Regions from separate parts of the Bradyrhizobium sp. 157 genome, predicted to be linked through region 4. Evidence: predicted binding sites of a transcription regulator. Region 4 holds the regulator's gene; each other region holds the start of a gene.

Region 1 (4,299 bases), on a different contig from region 4:
CTCCAGGCCGGTGACGTCCGTTCGGCGCCAGAATAAGATCTCGGAGTCGCCTTGCAAGATTGATCCTCGAATTGGACTCAGACCGAAAACGATTTTAGCCGATATCGGTTCCTGCACGCACCTATCGGTGCGGGGTGCATTCAGATTAATCTTGCCTCGACTGTCGCTCGCGTGAAACGCCGACGGCTGATATGTCTCTCACTCGAACGAAAATAAGATAGGAAATGCCATGGCACGCGTGCGCTGTATCACCGAAATGGGCATGGGCGTCGACGTTCACGGACGCGATGCGACCAAAGCCGCCAAGCGCGCCGTCTCGGACGCCATCCGACACTCCAGTCTCGGCTTCTTCCGGATGCTCGGAAAGACCGCCAACGACATGTTCGTGGAGGTTACCGTCGCGGTGCCGGACCCGAGCGGGGTCGATACGGCAGCCGTTGCCAAGGAACTGCCGTACGGGACGGTGAACGTGACGGCGGTGAAGGGTGGGCTGGAAGTTCCTGCCGAGAGCGGAAGCGACTCTATCATCATCGCCAACGCTGCCGTGATTGTCAGTTTTGACGACGGCAAGACGGGCTGAATTCGTTTCAGTGCCAATCAGGCCGGACGCCAACGTCCGCACGATCAATCAGAAGATCTGGAGCACCCGATGACAACGCAGGACAGCAGCACCTATTGGAAGCGGTCGCGTGTCGAGTTGCGCGCCGCCGGATTTGATCCGGACCGCGCTGCGGAAACCAGTGCGGTGGTGACCATCGCCAGCGCTTACACCAACGCCCATCGCTGCAACAACCGCGTGCGCGCCATCACCGACCTCCTGGTCGAAATCCTTGCCGAGCGCGGCGGGCAGGGGTTGATCGTCGGGGCTCCGGCGGTATCGGATGCGCTGACACAGGGCACGCCGACGGCGGGCTATAGCCTCGCATCGCGCGATGTCGTCGCCGACTGTTTTGAGATCGGTCATTACGCGCACCACGGCGATGCGATGATCGTGATCTCTGGTTGCGACAAGACGGGAGCCGCCGCGCTGATGCCGCTGGCGCGGACGAATGCTTTCGGCCTCGTGCTCTATCCCGGCACCAGCACGCCGGGCCGCGTCTCCTTCGGGGCATGGGCGAGCAAGGGTAACAATCTGACGATCATGGATTACGCCGAGGCGCGCGCCGCCAACGAGTCCGGCCGCTTGTCCGCCGAGGAGCTGTTGGAAGTCGAGCGCAACGTGATGCCCGGCAGCGGCACCTGTGGCGCGATGTTCACGGCCAACACCATGAGCACGATCGCAGAATCAATTGGCATGATGCTGCCGCGCGGCGCCTCGCATCCCGCTGACTACAATGCCGGCAGCGATATTCACGCCGATGTCCGCGCCCAGGCCCGCGCCTCGGTCGAGGCCCTGTACCGGCTGATGCAAGCCGGCATCCGGCCACGCGACATCATGACCGAGCGCGCGTTCGAGAATGCGATCACGACCGTCTATGCGATGGGCGGCTCGACCAACATGTATCTGCATCTGCTCGCCGTCGCGCGCGAGGCCCAGGTGCCGATCACGATCGAACGCATCCAGCAAGTCGGCGAGCGCGTGCCGCTGCTCGCCAATTTGCAGCCGCACGGCCCCTTCGCGATGGGCAGCCTGCATGCGATCGGAGGCGTGCCTGTGGTCATGAAGGAACTGCTGCGCGCGGGCCTTTTGCATGGCGATGTTATGACGGTAACCGGCAAGACGCTGGCAGAAAATCTCGCCAATGTGCTGACGCTGGAGCAGATGCCGCCGCAGGAGATCGTTTTTCCGGTGTCGAAACCGATCGCGCCGGCGAACAATCACATCAGCGTCTTGAAGGGCAATCTCGCACCGGAGAGCTGCCTGCTCAAATTATCGGGCAAGACCCTCGAGAAGGGGCAATTTCGCGGCACCGCGCGCGTATTCGAGTCCGAGGCCGACACGATGGCCGCGATCCGCGCCGGCGAGATCGTGCCGGGCAACGTCATCGTCGTGCGCAATGTCGGCCCGGTGGGCGGTCCCGGTATGCCGGAAATGGTAATGCTGACCATTCAGTTGCAAGGACAGGGTCTCGGTGAGGACGTCGCGCTGATCACCGACGGCCGCTTTTCCGGCGTCTCGCACGGCATCCTGATCGGCCACGTCTCGCCCGAAGCCGCGCGTGGCGGGCCGATCGCCGCGGTGCGAGACGGCGACACCATTGTCATCGACCCAACCGCCCGCTCCGTGAATCTCGAAGTGTCAGCGGACGAGATCTCCCGCCGCATGGCCGGCTGGCGCGCGCCGGCGGCCGCTGTGCGACCGGGATCGGTACACGACAAGTACATCCGGCTGGTGTCGTCGGCGCACCATGGCTGCGTGCTGTGAGGCTGCGGGAACCTGCCGAACGAGTTGTATTCGGGCCTTGCCACAATCTTCTGTTCATGGTTTGTTCTGCGTTATCATGGACGAGTTTACAAGCTCTAGTAGTGGCCGATTGTTCCTCGCGGCTCTTCCCGACGCGGGCACAGCAGAGCGAATTCACCGGCTGGCGGGCGTGCTCAAGCGCGCCCATTGTCTGAACGGCAAGCTCATTGCGCCAGACCGGCTGCACGTTTCGCTATTTTCGCTGGGTGGGTTGCCGAACCGCCAGCTTTGCGCCGCCCGCGAGGCGGCCACGGAATTGCGGACCGAACCGTTCGAGGTCTCGTTCGATCGAACGGCAAGTTTCCGCGGGCGGCCGGGCAATCGTCCGTTTGTCCTGATTGGCGAGAAGGGATTGCGCCGGCTGCAGTCATTTCGGCAAATGCTTGGTGTCGCGATGGCGCGCAGAGGATTAAGGCGGCTCGCCAACACGAATTTCACGCCGCACGTAACGTTGCTATATGACGCGCGCAGCGTGGACGAGTATCCGATCGAACCGGTTGTCTGGACTGTGACGGAGTTCGTGCTCGTGTACAGCCAGAGGGGCCATCGGCATCTCGCGCGATGGTGCCTATGCGCGTGATAGCCACCGGCAGTGAAATGCAGCAAAAGCTCCCAGCGGCATTATTTCGCCGCAGCAAGGCTCTGCGTGATCTCCTCGATCGAGTTGAACAAATACGTTGGTCCTGCCGCTTGCAGCGCGGCGGGGATGGCATAGCCCCACGCTACCGCGCCCGAATCCATACCGGCCGCCTTCGCTGCTTCGATGTCGCGGATCTCGTCGCCGATGCAGATCGTGTGCGCCGGCTTCGTTTCGAGTATTCGCGCGACCCGTCGAAATTTCCAATGCTTGCCGAATACCGCGGCGCCGCAGTCGAACCGGGCAATCAGGGCGGTGGCGGGACCGAGCACTTGCCGGACGGAGGCCTCGCTGTCGGAGCTGACGATCGCGGTCTTGATACCGAAACGCTGAAGGTCGGTCAGCATCTCCGGAATGCCGGCAAACAGCGACGTCTCACTCGCCGCGGCGAGCTTGCGCTTTCGCATGTCGTTCACGATGGCTGGAAGCTGCCACATGGACACGCCAAGACGCGCCATGATTTCCCGCGCGGACAGCCCGCGCATTCCTTCCAGCTCCTCCGGCGTGACCGGTTTGAGATCGAAGCGTGCGATCGCGTCATGAAAGGAGGTGCGAAACCAGTCGATCGTGTCGGCAAGCGTGCCGTCGAAGTCGAAGATCGCAAGGCGATAGCGTGTCATGAGAGCCCAGCTTTCAGCGTATCACTTGTCGCCGCCGCTGAAATAGGCGGGCTTGCCGGTGGTCCACGTCTCGCCCCAGAGCTGGCCGCCGCCGTCGACGGTCAGCGTTTCGCCGGTGACGAATTTGGCTGAAGGACCAGCGAGAAAGACAGTGGCTTCGGCGACATCCCAGGGCGAGCCTGTGCGCATCATCGGGTTCGAGCGCGGGTAGGCAGCGCGGGCCTCCGGCGAATAGATGTTCCAGCCTTCGGTTTCGATCGCACCGGGCGCCACGCAATTGACCCGGATGTTCAGCGGCGCCCATTCGACTGCGACGGCGCGCGACAGCCCGATGACGCCGCTCCGTGCAGCAATCGTGTGCGCGATGCCGTAGAGGCCATGCGTCGTCACGACCACGATGTTGACGATGCTGCCGGGATACTTGTGGTCGCGCCAGCGCTGCGCGGCGGCCTGCATCATGTACCAGGTGCCGTTCAAATTGGTGTTGATGACCGCATTCCAGCCCTTCACGGAGAAATCGATCGCAGCTTGCGGAAATTGCCCGCCGGCGCTGTTGATGAGGCAGTCGACGCGGCCTTGCGCGGCCCAGATCGTATCGAACAGGGCGTTGACGGCGTCGGGCTCCCTGATGTCGGCGA
Region 2 (4,299 bases), on a different contig from region 4:
CAGCCGCGGAATTGATGCTGCGGGCAGCAAACGGTGCGTCATTCTCGAACGCGCGCGCCGCATTCCTGATATCGCCGGCAAGCCGGCCGATGAAATCCGCGCCCGTGCGCTGTTGTTCGCCAGCCTGCTCCTGCAGACGATCGGCAGTTCCTGACGCCACGTCCTTGGCGACATCCGCCGCTTCCTTGAATTTTTCGCGTGCCATATCCGTCGACGCCTTCAGCGCGTCGCCGGCGCGCTGCTTCATCTCTGCGCCGGCTTCGGTAGCCTGGTCCTTCAAGTCCTGGGACGACGTCGTCGTATTCTGGTTCTGAGAGGAATTGGTGTTACGGGTGTTGAGATCCAAATCGCTCATGGCGGTCTCTTTTTCAGCTATGCGGGTTACGGGAAGGATCAAATGCCGTCGTCACGACGTCGTCGGCCACTTCTTGGAGCCTCTCGGTCACGCCTTCCGTGATCCGACTGGCGTGCTTGCCGAGGTCGGCGTCGGAAACGCTTTTCGCCGCGGCGTCCGCAGCCGACATAGCGGCGTCTTTGGCGGCATCAAATCCGGATTGAGCTGCCGTGCCTGCGGCGCGTTTAACGCTGTCGCTCGCTTTACCCAATACGCCGGCCTCGGCCCTGGTACTTGGAAGCGAAGCAGCAAGGATCGCACCAATCGCCACTCCCAGGCCGCCGATCAATGCAGCGTTGTCGCGGATCACCTTGCTTGCCGCTGCGGGTGCCGCGGTCGCTGCCCGGGTGGCGGAGGAGCGAGCGCGCTCCATCTTTTCTTTCGCCATTTCCATGGTGTCATTTGCCATTTCAGAAGCGGCATCCATGCCGGCCCTGACCTTGCCGCTGACGGCGTCGGCGGTCTCGGCGGCCCGATTCCTCGTCTCGCTCGCCATCTCGCCCGCGGCCTCCTGTGCGTCGCCGGCCCTAGCGGCTGCCTCGCTCTGGGTGGAGGATACCGCCTGACGCAGGCTATCGCCGAGTGACTGCGCGCGTGCGGTGGTCTCATCGATCGCCTCCTTGGCTCTTTCGATGGCCGGTGCCACTGATTCCGCAGCGCGGTCACGCACCGTCCTGGAGCTCAGGGCAAGGCCCGCGCCGATCATTAACAGCGGGAGCGGAAAACCGCGGGCCAGCCGCAGCGCGGGCACTGCAATTGCGGTGCCCGCGGCAATCGCCTGCATCGGGTTTTCCATGGCTTGCTGCCTGACCGCGCCAAGCCAAGTCTGGGTCTTGTGACTGATGAAGCCGGAAACCTCCGCCTTGATGCCATCCGGCGAAACCTTGTAGCGGATGTCTTCTGCAGTGTCGGTGATCTGTTCCCTCAACCGATCGACGGTCGCCGCAAGCTGGGCGCGGCTTATCTCGGAGTCCCGTCGTAGCTCCTCTACGGATCGTGCCATGTCGTCACCGCCCTATTGGGTTCGTGTTGGTTTTGGGACGAACTCACGCGCTATTGAATTGTTCCTCGCGCTCGCTGCGCCTGGCCGAATGACGCTCGTCATCGATCGCCTTCGTCAGTTCAGCACCGCACAGGAAAACCTGCGATGAGTAATAGGCCCAGAACATGAGGACGATCAGCGCACCCCGCCGCGCATAGGCCGAACTCGGCGCTGCGCGACCGGGCTAAAGCCGATCACCGACTTGCCGATAGTGAACAACACGGCTGTGACAAATGCGCTCAGGACGAGATGGCACCAGTAGATGTTCGTATCGGGCAGTACCCGGTAGATCGCTGCGAACAACAGCGTGAATATCGCTATCGGCACCACCGTGTTGAGAGCACTTCGGACGACCTTGTCAGCAGACCACTGTTCCAGGGCCGATAGCGCGGCGCTGGCGGCCAACGAAACGATCAACATAAGCCGAGGGCGGCCACGAGCCGAGGCTGGCGACACGAGGCCTGATCTAGGAGGAGACGCGCTGTTCAACCGGCTTGGCCTTGAACGTCGCATTCAGTGCAGTGCGCATTCGCCGAAACCCGCAATGCCGTTATCAGGATCAGGACGGTGACGACCCCGAGAATTGTCGCGGTCGTCCCCGGACATTGGATCGCTTGAGCGCGCGAGGAAGCCAGAAACGGCCTTCACTATCCCGCCACAGGGGTCCCATTGGTCTTCCCTCGGGTCTTCCCTCGCTCTCTCCGATTGCAGCGCAAGCAATGGCATCGTTGCTGAAGCGGCGGTAGTTCGTTGGAGTTGCACCGATGCTCCCCTCGAACGCACTCGCGGAACAATACATGAACAAATGCATTCTTGGACTGAGGAGGACGGCAAATGACTTCCAAGACGCACATCGATTCGAACACAGAAAAGGACCCTGACGACTGGGTCTCCGGCGATGAGCCGATGACTGGGGCTCAGGCATCTTACCTGAAGACACTGTGCGAGCAGGCGCATTGCCCCGACGCATTCAATGAGAACCTCACGAAGGCGGAAGCGTCGAAGCTGATCGACAAGATGCGCGAGAGAGCCGGCGTGGCAGAATAGGCCGGTCGTCGTTGAATGAAGCGCGAGTTCGTCGGAAGCCTGAAAGGGCTCGCCGGCCGTCGCCGAAGATCAATCTAAGTATTTGATTTGGCTGGCAGGAGTGGCAGGGCTCGAACCTGCGACCCCCGGTTTTGGAGACCGGTGCTCTACCAATTGAGCTACACTCCTGCAGGGAACCGGCGCGTGCGTCGGTTCGTGCCGTTTCAAGCATAGGGCATGCCCCGATTGCAAGGGCGAAGCGGCTTACCGCCCTATCCAAAGCGCACCTTCTGCGCCAGACTTGGTCACCACAACAATAAGCGCAACGGGAGAGACCATGAACGCGCAGACCGCCCGCCAGACAACCGCCCCCCAGACCCCTTCTCTCCCCGACGCCAAGCCGGAAACCATCGGCCTCTCGAGCGTCCGCCTGCAGGGGATGTCGGACGCCTTCAAGCGCGAGGCCGACAAGGGAACCTTGCCCGGCGCCACCGTCATGGTGGCCCGGCGCGGCCAAGTCGGCTGGTTCGATGCCGTCGGCCGGCAGAGCCCGGCAGCAGCCACGCCGATGGCACATGACAGCATCTTCCGCATCTTCTCGATGACCAAGCCGATCGTCTCGGTCGGAATCATGATGCTGGTCGAGGACGGCCACTTCATTCTGGGCGACCCCGTCGCCAAGTTCATTCCGGAGTTTGCCGACCAGAAGGTCGGCTGCGAGAACAACGGCAAGCTCGAGCTGGTGCCGGTGAAGCGGCCGATGACGGTTCAGGACCTGCTGCGGCATACGTCGGGCCTGACCTACGACCACACCGGTAACGGCCTCGTCCAGCAGCTCTATCAGCAGTCACGGCTGCGCAGCCGCAAGATCACCAACGCCGAGCACGCCACCATGATCGCCGGCATGCCGCTGATCTGCCAGCCCGGCGCAGAATGGAACTACAGCCGCTCGACCGATGTGCTCGGCCGCATCATCGAAGTCGTCTCCGGCAAGTCGCTCGGCGCGTTCCTGACCGAGCGAATCCTGGCGCCGCTGCAGATGGCCGAGACCGCCTTCCATACCTCGGAAGCGAACGCCGGCCGCCTCGCCGAACCGTTCCCGACCGATCCGTGGAACGGCGACAAGGTGCAGCTCTTCAACATGCTGGAGAAGCCCGCGATGGAATCCGGCGGCGGCGGGCTGGTCTCGACCACCATGGACTATGCGCGGTTCTGCCAGATGCTGCTCAACGGCGGCACGCTCGACGGCAATCGGATTATCGGCCGCAAGACGCTGGAGCTCATGGCTTCAGATCACCTCTCGCCCAACGTGAAGGTCGACTCGCCGCTGATGCCGCCCGGTCACGGTTTTGGACTCGGCTTCGCGGTCCGCACTCACCAAGGCATCGCGCCGTTCCCGGGCTCGCTCGGCCAGTTCTTCTGGAGCGGCATGGCCGGGACGTTCTTCTTCATCGATCCCGCGGAAGAGCTGTTCACGGTCTTCATGATGCAGGGCCCCGGCCAGCGCGAATACATCCGCAACCTGCTGCGCGATTTGGTCTACGCGGCGGTGGAGTGATTTCTCGTGCCCCGGACGCGACGCAGCACGAAGTGATGCGTCGCTGAGCCGGGGCCCACATCTTCGCCGCCGTCCACATGGGTCCCGGCTCTGCGGAGCGGCGTTTCCGGACGATGCTTTGCATCGCCTAGGCTGCACCGCGTCCGGGACACGGGCCAATCCTCAACTGATCGTAGCACCGCCGTCGATCACGATGGTCTGGCCGGTCATGAAGTCCCCCGCCTTCGATCCCATCAGCACCGCGGCGCCGGCGATCTCGTCCGGCACGCCGATGCGCAA
Region 3 (4,299 bases), on a different contig from region 4:
GTTGCCGCGGGCGTTGATGACCTTGATGGTACGCCTGTGGTTCGGCGGCCGCCGCTCGGGGATCGGCACCGATAATTCGCCGGTGAGATATTTGCCGGTCAGCGATTTCGGATTCCGCATGATGTCGGCGGGCGTGCCTTGCGCCACGATATGGCCGCCATGCATGCCGGCGCCGGGGCCGATGTCGAGCACGTAGTCCGCAAGACGGATCGCGTCCTCGTCATGCTCGACCACGATTACGGTGTTGCCGAGGTCACGCAGCCGCTTCAGCGTCTCCAGCAGGCGCGCATTGTCGCGCTGGTGCAGGCCGATCGAAGGCTCGTCCAGCACATAGAGCACGCCTGTCAGCCCCGAGCCGATCTGCGAGGCCAGGCGGATGCGCTGGCTTTCGCCACCGGAGAGGGTACCGGAGGAGCGTGAGAGCGTGAGATAGTTCAGGCCGACGTCGAGCAGGAAGGACAGCCGCTCGCGGATCTCCTTCAGGACGCGCGCGGCGATCTCGTTCTGCTGATCGTTGAGCGCCTTCGGCACACTTTCGAACCATTCGCCGGCGCGCTTCACCGACATTTCCGAGATCTCACCGATATGCTTGCCGCCGATCTTGACGCAGAGCGCCTCCGGCTTGAGCCGATGGCCCTTGCAGGCCTCGCAGGGGATGTCGGAGAAGTATTTGGCCAGTTCCTCGCGCGCCCATTCGCTCTCGGTCTCGCGGTAGCGGCGCTCGAGATTCGTGATGATCCCCTCGAACGGTTTTTTGGTGTCGTAGGAGCGGACGCCATCCTCGTAGGAGAACTTGATCTCGTCGTCGCCGGAGCCGTGCAAGAGCGCTGCCTGCGTCTTCTTCGGCAGGTCCTTCCATTTGGTGTCGAGCGTGAACTTATAAAACTTTCCGAGCGCGGTCAGCGTCTGGATGTAATAGGGCGAGGACGACTTTGCCCACGGCGCAATCGCACCCTTGCGCAAGGTCAATTCTTTGTCGGGAATGACGAGGTCCTCGTCGATGTGCTGCTCGACGCCGAGGCCGCCGCAGGCCGGACAGGCGCCATAGGGATTGTTAAACGAGAACAGCCGCGGCTCGATTTCGGGAATCGTGAAGCCGGAGACCGGGCAGGCGAATTTCTCCGAGAACAGAATCCGTTCCGGCCCGCTCTTGTCGTGGATCTTTGCGGTCTTCTTCTTGTCCTCGGCCGCAGGCGCGCCCGCCGGCGCGTCGGCATATTCGATCACGGCGAGCCCCTCGGCGAGCTTCAACGCGGTCTCAAAGCTTTCAGCGAGGCGCTGGCCGAGATCGGGCCGGACCACGATGCGATCGACCACCACGTCGATATCGTGCGGGAATTTCTTGTCGAGCGTCGGCGCCTCCGACAGCTCATAGAAGGTGCCGTCAATCTTGACGCGCTGAAAACCCTTCTTGAGCCATTCGGCGAGCTCTTTCTTGTACTCGCCCTTGCGGCCGCGCACGACCGGCGCCAGCAGATAGAGCCGGGTGCCTTCGGGTAGCGCCAGCACGCGATCGACCATCTGCGAGACGACCTGGCTTTCGATCGGCAATCCCGTGGCCGGCGAGTAGGGGACGCCGACGCGCGCCCACAAGAGGCGCATGTAGTCATAGATTTCGGTAACGGTGCCGACGGTAGAGCGCGGATTCTTCGACGTGGTCTTCTGCTCGATCGAGATCGCTGGAGACAGGCCATCGATCTGGTCGACGTCCGGCTTCTGCATCATCTCCAGGAACTGGCGCGCGTAAGCCGAGAGCGATTCGACGTAGCGGCGCTGGCCCTCGGCATAGATGGTATCGAAGGCGAGTGAGGATTTGCCGGAGCCGGAGAGGCCGGTGAACACGACCAGCTTGTCGCGGGGAATCTCGATATCGACGTTCTTGAGATTGTGCTCGCGCGCGCCGCGGATCGTTATCGCGCGCGATGCGGAGCCGGCGTTGTGTTGGCGCTTCGCCCTGAGCACTTCATCCATATCGGCATTTCCAGACGCGTGGGAGACGCGCCACGTTGGGCGCGCATTGCCGGGCAAGAACCGGGATCAGGCGCCGATTAAAAGAATGCTGGAACATAGGAAGAACGGCAGGGAATTTCCAGTGCCGCGCGCGAATCATCAACGGATTGTTTGCGGCGTTCTCTTTTTGGCAGCAGCCGTCAGCAGATCGAATCGGAACTGCGCAAAAACAAACGCCTCCGTTCCAGATTTTCGGAACGGAGGCGCAGGCAGTTTCAGCAGGAAACTTTATGCGTTTCGTTTGAGCATGATCTTTTCGGAAAGCCGCTTTGCGCCGACACGGCCCTTCGGGTCCGGATCATGCGCTTAGAAGTGATAGTTCACGCCGACCTGAACGCTGTTGAGGTTGAGCGTTCCCGACGCAAGGCCGCCCGGGACGGCGGCCGTGAAGTAGTTTTGGCTCTCGAAGCTGCGATAGAGGTACTCGGCCTTCACCGACCACTTCGGCGCGAACATCACCTCGACACCAGCACCGAGAGTCCAGCCGGAGTGGATCTTGCTGTCCGATACGCTCACGCCAAGCGCCGACAGCGTCAGACGGTTGTCGGCCCACGCGTAACCACCGGTGCCGTACACGAGGACCTGATCAAACGCGTAGCCGATGCGGCCACGAACGGTGCCCATGTCGCGGATCCGGGTCTCGACCGCGAAAAGCGCCGGGTTGCCCACGGTCGCGCCGACATCCGCCCAAGCGGCATCGGCCTCGACGCCGAGCACGAGGTTGCCGGCCTGCCAGTTGTAGCCGAGCGTACCGCCGGCGAAGCCGCCGCTGATCCCATCGCTGTTTTCCTGGGCGTAGCCGCCCATCGCACCGATGTAGAATCCGGTCCAGGTATTGATCGCGATCGCTGCGGCGGGCGCCTTGGTGTAGGGCCTGGCAGCAAGATCGGCGGCCATCGCGGGCGCCATCCCAAGCGCGATCAGGCCAGTGGTGGTCAGCAGAATCTTCTTCACTTTCTTTTCCTTTCGCGGCTCCAAAGCAACTTTCCTCAGCCGTCAATTCGAGGTTGCTGGGGCATATAGCGCGAAGTTCCCGCAAAATGCTGTCGCGGAAATACCACATGTGGGTCAAAAGCGTGGAGAGAACAACCAGCGCGCGTGACAATTGCGTTGGGCTACAACCAAACAAAAAGGCCGGCGTGAAGCCGGCCTTTCCGTAGTCCCGCGCTGGCGTTGCGATCAGTACTTCGCGACGACCGGGCCGCCCCAGCGATAGTTGACGCGAACGGTGACGATATCGACGTCCTGGCTGATCCGGTCGGTGCCGAAGAAGGCGCCGGCCGTGTCGACGAAGGTGTGGTCGCGGTCCTCCATGAACAGGTGATTGTATTCGACGCCGACCGACCAGTTCGGGGCGAAGCCGAATTCGATGCCCGCGCCGACCACGGCACCCCAACGGGTGTCGTCGCCGGTGGTGGCAACCAGGAGGCCCGTGGGAACATCAAAGATGCGGTAACGATCCGCGGTGACGGCCGCACCGCCCTTGACGTAGAACAGAACGTTGTTGGCGGCGTAACCGACCTGGCCCGTGATCAGGCCGAACGCATCGATGCGCGACTCGTTGCGGAGTGTAGGATCGATCAGGCTCACATTGCTGCCCTGGAAGTCGGCCCAGTTACCCTGGCCTTCAATACCGAACACCCAGGTGCCGGCCTGCCAGCGATAACCGATCTGACCACCGGCGGTGCCGCCGTCTGCGTCATGGCAACCCTCCGCGATGCTGCCGCCGGCGACCGGCAGGAAGTCCCAGCACTTGCGGCTCGTACCCCAGCCGCCGTTGGCACCGATGTAGAAGCCGGTCCAGTCATAGACAGCGGCGATCGGGGCTGGCGGCGCCTTGGTGTAAGGACGCGCAGCGAGGTCGGCCGCCGCCGCGGGTGCGGCGAACGCGATGAGAGCAACTGTAGCTAACAGATACTTCTTCATGATCTATCCCCAATTTTGTCCGCTTCCCGCTAGGCCTGAAGCGTTGTTGTGACGCGAGCACCCGCGCCGCTGGAGAATTCTATAGCGCGACTCGCGCAGAAATGGCGTGTCCCGGATGCAACAGGCGCCAGCCAAGTTTATGGAAGGAAGCTTATGATTTATCTGGTATAATTGGAACCGAGGCGGGAACTTTCGGGTTCCGTTTCGTCTCTTTCGGTTCCCCCGTGAGTTCCCGGGGTTCGCTTATAGATTGCAAAGCCGCAGCCGGGCAGACGGGGGCTGTTTGTGGAACAAAGCTGGAACGCACACGTGGGCGATGCTATATGTGGATAACCGGCGACTTGCCGAGGGATCGCCAAGTCA
Region 4 (4,299 bases):
CGAACTGGTGATGCCAGGCGCAACCCCCAGCCCCGGCCAGATCGTCTATTCCAACGGCTACGGCTTGCGAGCGCTGGCGCGAGCCGAGGGCGCAGAAATCATCGACCTCGGGATCGCCGCCGACACCGTCGCCGCCACCACGGAGGGCATCCGCCGTGCCCGCAACGCCGACGCGGACGTCCTGATCACCGTGGGCGGCGCCTCGGTCGGCGACCACGACCTCGTCAAGCGGTCGCTGGAGGCCGAGGGCGTCGCCATGGCGTTCTGGCGGATCGCGATGCGGCCAGGCAAGCCGATGATGCACGGCAGGTTGGGCGCGATGCGGGTGATCGGCCTGCCCGGCAATCCCGTCTCCTCCTATGTCTGCGGCTTCCTGTTTCTGGTGCCGCTGATTCGCGCCTTATCGGGCCGCGACCACGTCAATCATCCGCGCGAAAACGCCCTGCTCGGCTGCGATCTCGCCGCCAACGACCAGCGCGAAGACTATCTTCGCGCTCGCCTCGAAGCCCGCGACGACGGCACGCTGGTCGCCGTGCCGGTGAACCATCAGGACTCGTCACTATCAGGGAATCTCGCTGCGGCACGGGCACTTGTGATACGTCCGCCGTTCGCGCCGGCTGCCGCAAAGGGATCGCGTTGCGAGTTGCTCCGGCTGCCGGAATGACGAACGGCGTTCCAACAGCACCTTGGACCGGAACCGCAATGCGTTCACCTCAAATTAAATGGTTGCGGAACACATATCGAACATATAGTGTCCGTTCATGATTTGTTTCGACTGCTAGTGTCTTTGGTTGAGAGTTTGGGGACTCCACGATCTGGGCGCTAAAGATTCGGAACGAGACGACGCCAACCGGGGGATTGCTCGCGATGCTTACGCGCAAACAGTATGAACTTCTGCGTTTCATCAATGAACGGCTGAAAGAGGCCGGCGTGCCGCCCTCGTTCGACGAGATGAAGGATGCGCTCGATCTGCGCTCGAAATCCGGAATCCACCGCCTCATCACGGCGTTGGAGGAGCGCGGCTTCATCCGCCGCCTGCCCAACCGCGCCCGCGCCATCGAAGTCATCAAGCTGCCCGAGCTCGCTGCCGCCGCCAACGGCCGCCGCGGCTTCACGCCGAGCGTCATCGAGGGCACGCTCGGCAAGCGCACGGTGAGCGCGCCGGCCGCCGAGGACGACGGCAATCGCCCAGTCGCTGTGCCTGTCATGGGCCGGATTGCCGCCGGTACGCCGATCGAGGCGCTGCAGACGCGCAGCCACACCATCAGCGTGCCGCCGGACATGCTCGGCTCCGGCGAGCATTACGCGCTCGAAGTGCGCGGCGATTCCATGGTGGATGCCGGCATCCTCGACGGCGACATGGCGCTGATCCAGCGCAACGAGACCGCCGACACCGGTGATATCGTGGTGGCGTTGATCGACGAGGAAGAGGCCACCCTGAAGCGCTTCCGCCGCCGCGGCGCCTCGATTGCGCTCGAGCCGGCCAACGCCGCCTATGAAGTCCGCATCCTGCCGCCGAACCGGGTCCGGATTCAGGGCAAGCTGATCGGGCTGTACCGCAAATACTGACCCGTTATGCGCTCCGGCGCCGTGACGAAAGCCAGCCCCGGCCCTCGGCCGGGGTTTTTTGTTGCGCGTGTGGAACTAAGGCACGTTAGCGCGTTTGTGAATGTGGCGCAGTGCGCCAGTCGCAGAATTGCCCAGAAAGAAGAAAAGGCTCTGCGCCATGTCCACTCTGATAGAGGCCTGTGCCTCCTTCTAGACACGGGTCAGCTATCTCAAACGAGGGAGCCATCCGATGTGTGACTATAGCCTGCATGCTGTGGCTACGCGGCCTGCCCAGGTCGGCGAGACGCTGATCACAACGACATTCCGCGGTACATCGACCCGCGGCTTTGCGTCGGAACGCGAGCCTGCAGTGGCGGTCTGCATGCTTCCCGGCACCGAACTGGCGTTCGCTGAGGACGTCAAATACGACAACCGGTGGATCTGGACTCGAACCACCGACTGGCGGGTCGGCAAGTTCAATCAAATCGACCCCCATATATCCGACCGTCATCATGACGCGATCGAATTTCCCGATGGAAGCCATGTGCTGGTGACGCAGCTTTGCGAAGGCCAGCGCGCGACCGTGCTGCAATTGCCGGTGGTCCAGACCGGTGGCGAACGTGCGCCAAAGGTAACGGAAGCACCTACGGCCGAATCGATCGTGACCGGATAAACGCCCACGCGCATATGATCCGCCGGTCCAGGCCGGCGGATCATGGTGGTACATTTTTCAGAACTCGGCACCGCAGGGGGCAGCCGGTGGTTAACAAGGTTACGTGGCAAAAAGCCGGGCGCGTCACTGAGCCCGGGCGGTACATGTTCAGGTACGGCTGGCTCACCATCACGGCCGAAGATCTCGCAATCTGGCAGCAATTCCCCGACGCGTCGTTCACGCTGGTCGCTCTGCCCTCGGCGCCTGATGCCCCGGAGGAATTCCACCTCGGTGCATTCGAAATACCAGCCAAACCCACGGTCGACGAGCACTGACGCTCGTCTACTCCTCCGCCTGAAGATCTGCCTCGGCCGGCGTGGCGTCGACCGCGCGGGGCGGCACAATGCGCGGCGCAAGAACGGTGGTGTCGGCCTCGCTCTCGTCAGCAATGACCGGCGACCAGGGGCGGTCTACGCCCCTCGGCTTGACCGCATCGACGACAAATCCCTCCCGGCTGCGCCGCAACGCCATCGCGCCCTGCCGCCGCAGCCGTTCAGCATCGATAACGGAAGCGCCACAGGCTGCGGGGGCCTGCCGCAGCGTCACGATCAGCGCCGCGCGCTCGCAATCGTCCGCCAGCGCCTCGGGCCTGAAGGCCTGCGCGATCAGGCCGCCACCGGCGGATTGGACGACGCAGCCGAAATCGTCGCATGAAACGCCCGATGTGAGCGACGCGTCAGCCGCCGTCCGCGCATCCGCATCCGCCGCCAGCCACTCCTTTAAAAGGAAGATGTCCCGAGATCCCTTGGCCGCGTGCATCAGGTGCAGCCGGCCATCCTGGCCGCGGACCCCGACATTGCGCCCGTCGGCGGAAATCAGGATGTCCGGCTGCGGTGCCCGCGCCGCCCACAATGCCGCTGCCAGCACCAGCGCCGCACCCGACCAGCGCAGCGGAGTGCGCAACAGGCCGAGCAGGATGATGCCGAGGCTTGCCGCAATCAGCGGGCCGATGCCGAAGGCCGGCACCCGGCCGACCGCACCGGGTAACGCCGCGACCCATTGCGTGACCACGATCATCCAGTCGATGCCGACGCCCATGACCGCCCAGAACGGGCGATCGAAGCCGAACGGCATCGCAACGAGGCCGAACAGGCCCGCCGGCATTACCAGTGCTGACACCACCGGCATCGCCGCGAGGTTGGCCAGCACGCCGTAAGGCGTGACCCGGTGAAAGTGAAAGGCCGCGTAAGGTGTGGTCGCAAGCCCCGCTATCAGTGAGGCCAGCAGCAGCATGGTGACTTCGCGGCCGCCCCACAGCGCCACGCGCGCGGTTGCGGTATGATCCGCCGTCGCGAACAGGCGCGGCATGCCGATCTGCACCAGCGCCACCAACCCGAGTGTCGCCGCAAACGACATCTGAAAACTCGGATGCACCAGCGCTTCCGGCGCGACCGTGAGCACGATCAGGGCCGCGACCGCGAGCGTGCGAAACGTAATCGCGCGGCGATCGACCATGACGGCAATCAGCACCACGGCCGTCATGAAGAACGATCTTTGCGTCGCAACCTCGGCGCCCGACAGCAGCAAATAAAACGCGGCGGCAACGAGGGCTGCCGCCGCCGACCACTTCTTGATCGCGTAGCCGACGGTGAGCACGGGAAACAGCGCCAATAGTGCCCGGACCGCAAAGAACACGACGCCGGCGACGACGGCCATGTGATAGCCGGAGATCGACAGCACATGGCCGAGACCGGAGATGAACATCGCGTCGTTCACCGGCGGCGAGATCGCATCGCGCCGCCCGGTCAACAGAGCGGTCGCAATCGCGCGCTTGTCGCCCTCCAGCGTGGTCCTGATCCGCGCATCGATCGTATCGCGCAGGCCTTGCATGAACGCCGAATAGCGCAGGCGGAGCCCGCCGCCCGTGGCGGGCGGCTCGGCGATCTTGACGGCGCCCATCGCGAAGCCGGAGGCGCCGATGCCGGCGAAAAACATGTCGCGGCTGAAATCGTAGCTGCCCGGCCGCACCGGCGAAAGCGGCGGCAACAGCCGCGCTTTCAGCTCGACGAAGCTCCCAACCGGCGGCGCCGTGCCCTTCC

Evidence for each region. The regulator LexA, encoded in region 4, represses DNA repair genes until DNA is damaged. The targets are predictions, from matches to a motif close to TGTTCNNNNTGTGTTCNG.
Region 1: a site for LexA is predicted at 2,417-2,434, ahead of IVA95_RS17765 (2'-5' RNA ligase family protein). Genes of this name have one in related genera too.
Region 2: a site for LexA is predicted at 2,223-2,240, ahead of IVA95_RS09635 (DUF3072 domain-containing protein). Genes of this name have one in related genera too.
Region 3: a site for LexA is predicted at 2,061-2,078, ahead of uvrA (excinuclease ABC subunit UvrA). Genes of this name have one in related genera too.

What each region holds. Positions count from the first base shown of each region.
Region 1 is NZ_JADPKF010000073.1:381,590-385,888, reverse strand. Features, by position in the region: gene IVA95_RS17780 (putative glycolipid-binding domain-containing protein) at 1-117, opposite strand, end outside; gene IVA95_RS17775 (Lin0512 family protein) at 230-580, shown strand; gene IVA95_RS17770 (dihydroxy-acid dehydratase) at 650-2,365, shown strand; gene IVA95_RS17765 (2'-5' RNA ligase family protein) at 2,475-2,984, shown strand; gene IVA95_RS17760 (HAD hydrolase-like protein) at 3,026-3,661, opposite strand; gene IVA95_RS17755 (SDR family oxidoreductase) at 3,683-4,299, opposite strand, start outside.
Region 2 is NZ_JADPKF010000039.1:52,677-56,975, forward strand. Features, by position in the region: gene IVA95_RS09620 (hypothetical protein) at 1-355, opposite strand, end outside; gene IVA95_RS09625 (DUF3618 domain-containing protein) at 369-1,178, opposite strand; gene IVA95_RS09630 (YhjD/YihY/BrkB family envelope integrity protein) at 1,572-1,856, opposite strand; gene IVA95_RS09635 (DUF3072 domain-containing protein) at 2,271-2,483, shown strand; tRNA gene IVA95_RS09640 (tRNA-Trp) at 2,576-2,651, opposite strand; gene IVA95_RS09645 (serine hydrolase domain-containing protein) at 2,800-4,020, shown strand; gene IVA95_RS09650 (SDR family oxidoreductase) at 4,183-4,299, opposite strand, start outside.
Region 3 is NZ_JADPKF010000054.1:10,937-15,235, forward strand. Features, by position in the region: gene uvrA (excinuclease ABC subunit UvrA) at 1-1,971, opposite strand, end outside; gene IVA95_RS11835 (outer membrane protein) at 2,317-2,964, opposite strand; gene IVA95_RS11840 (outer membrane beta-barrel protein) at 3,190-3,936, opposite strand.
Region 4 is NZ_JADPKF010000088.1:7,180-11,478, reverse strand. Features, by position in the region: gene glp (gephyrin-like molybdotransferase Glp) at 1-664, shown strand, start outside; gene lexA (transcriptional repressor LexA) at 868-1,569, shown strand; gene IVA95_RS24690 (hypothetical protein) at 1,799-2,221, shown strand; gene IVA95_RS24685 (hypothetical protein) at 2,308-2,535, shown strand; gene IVA95_RS24680 (ComEC/Rec2 family competence protein) at 2,543-4,299, opposite strand, start outside.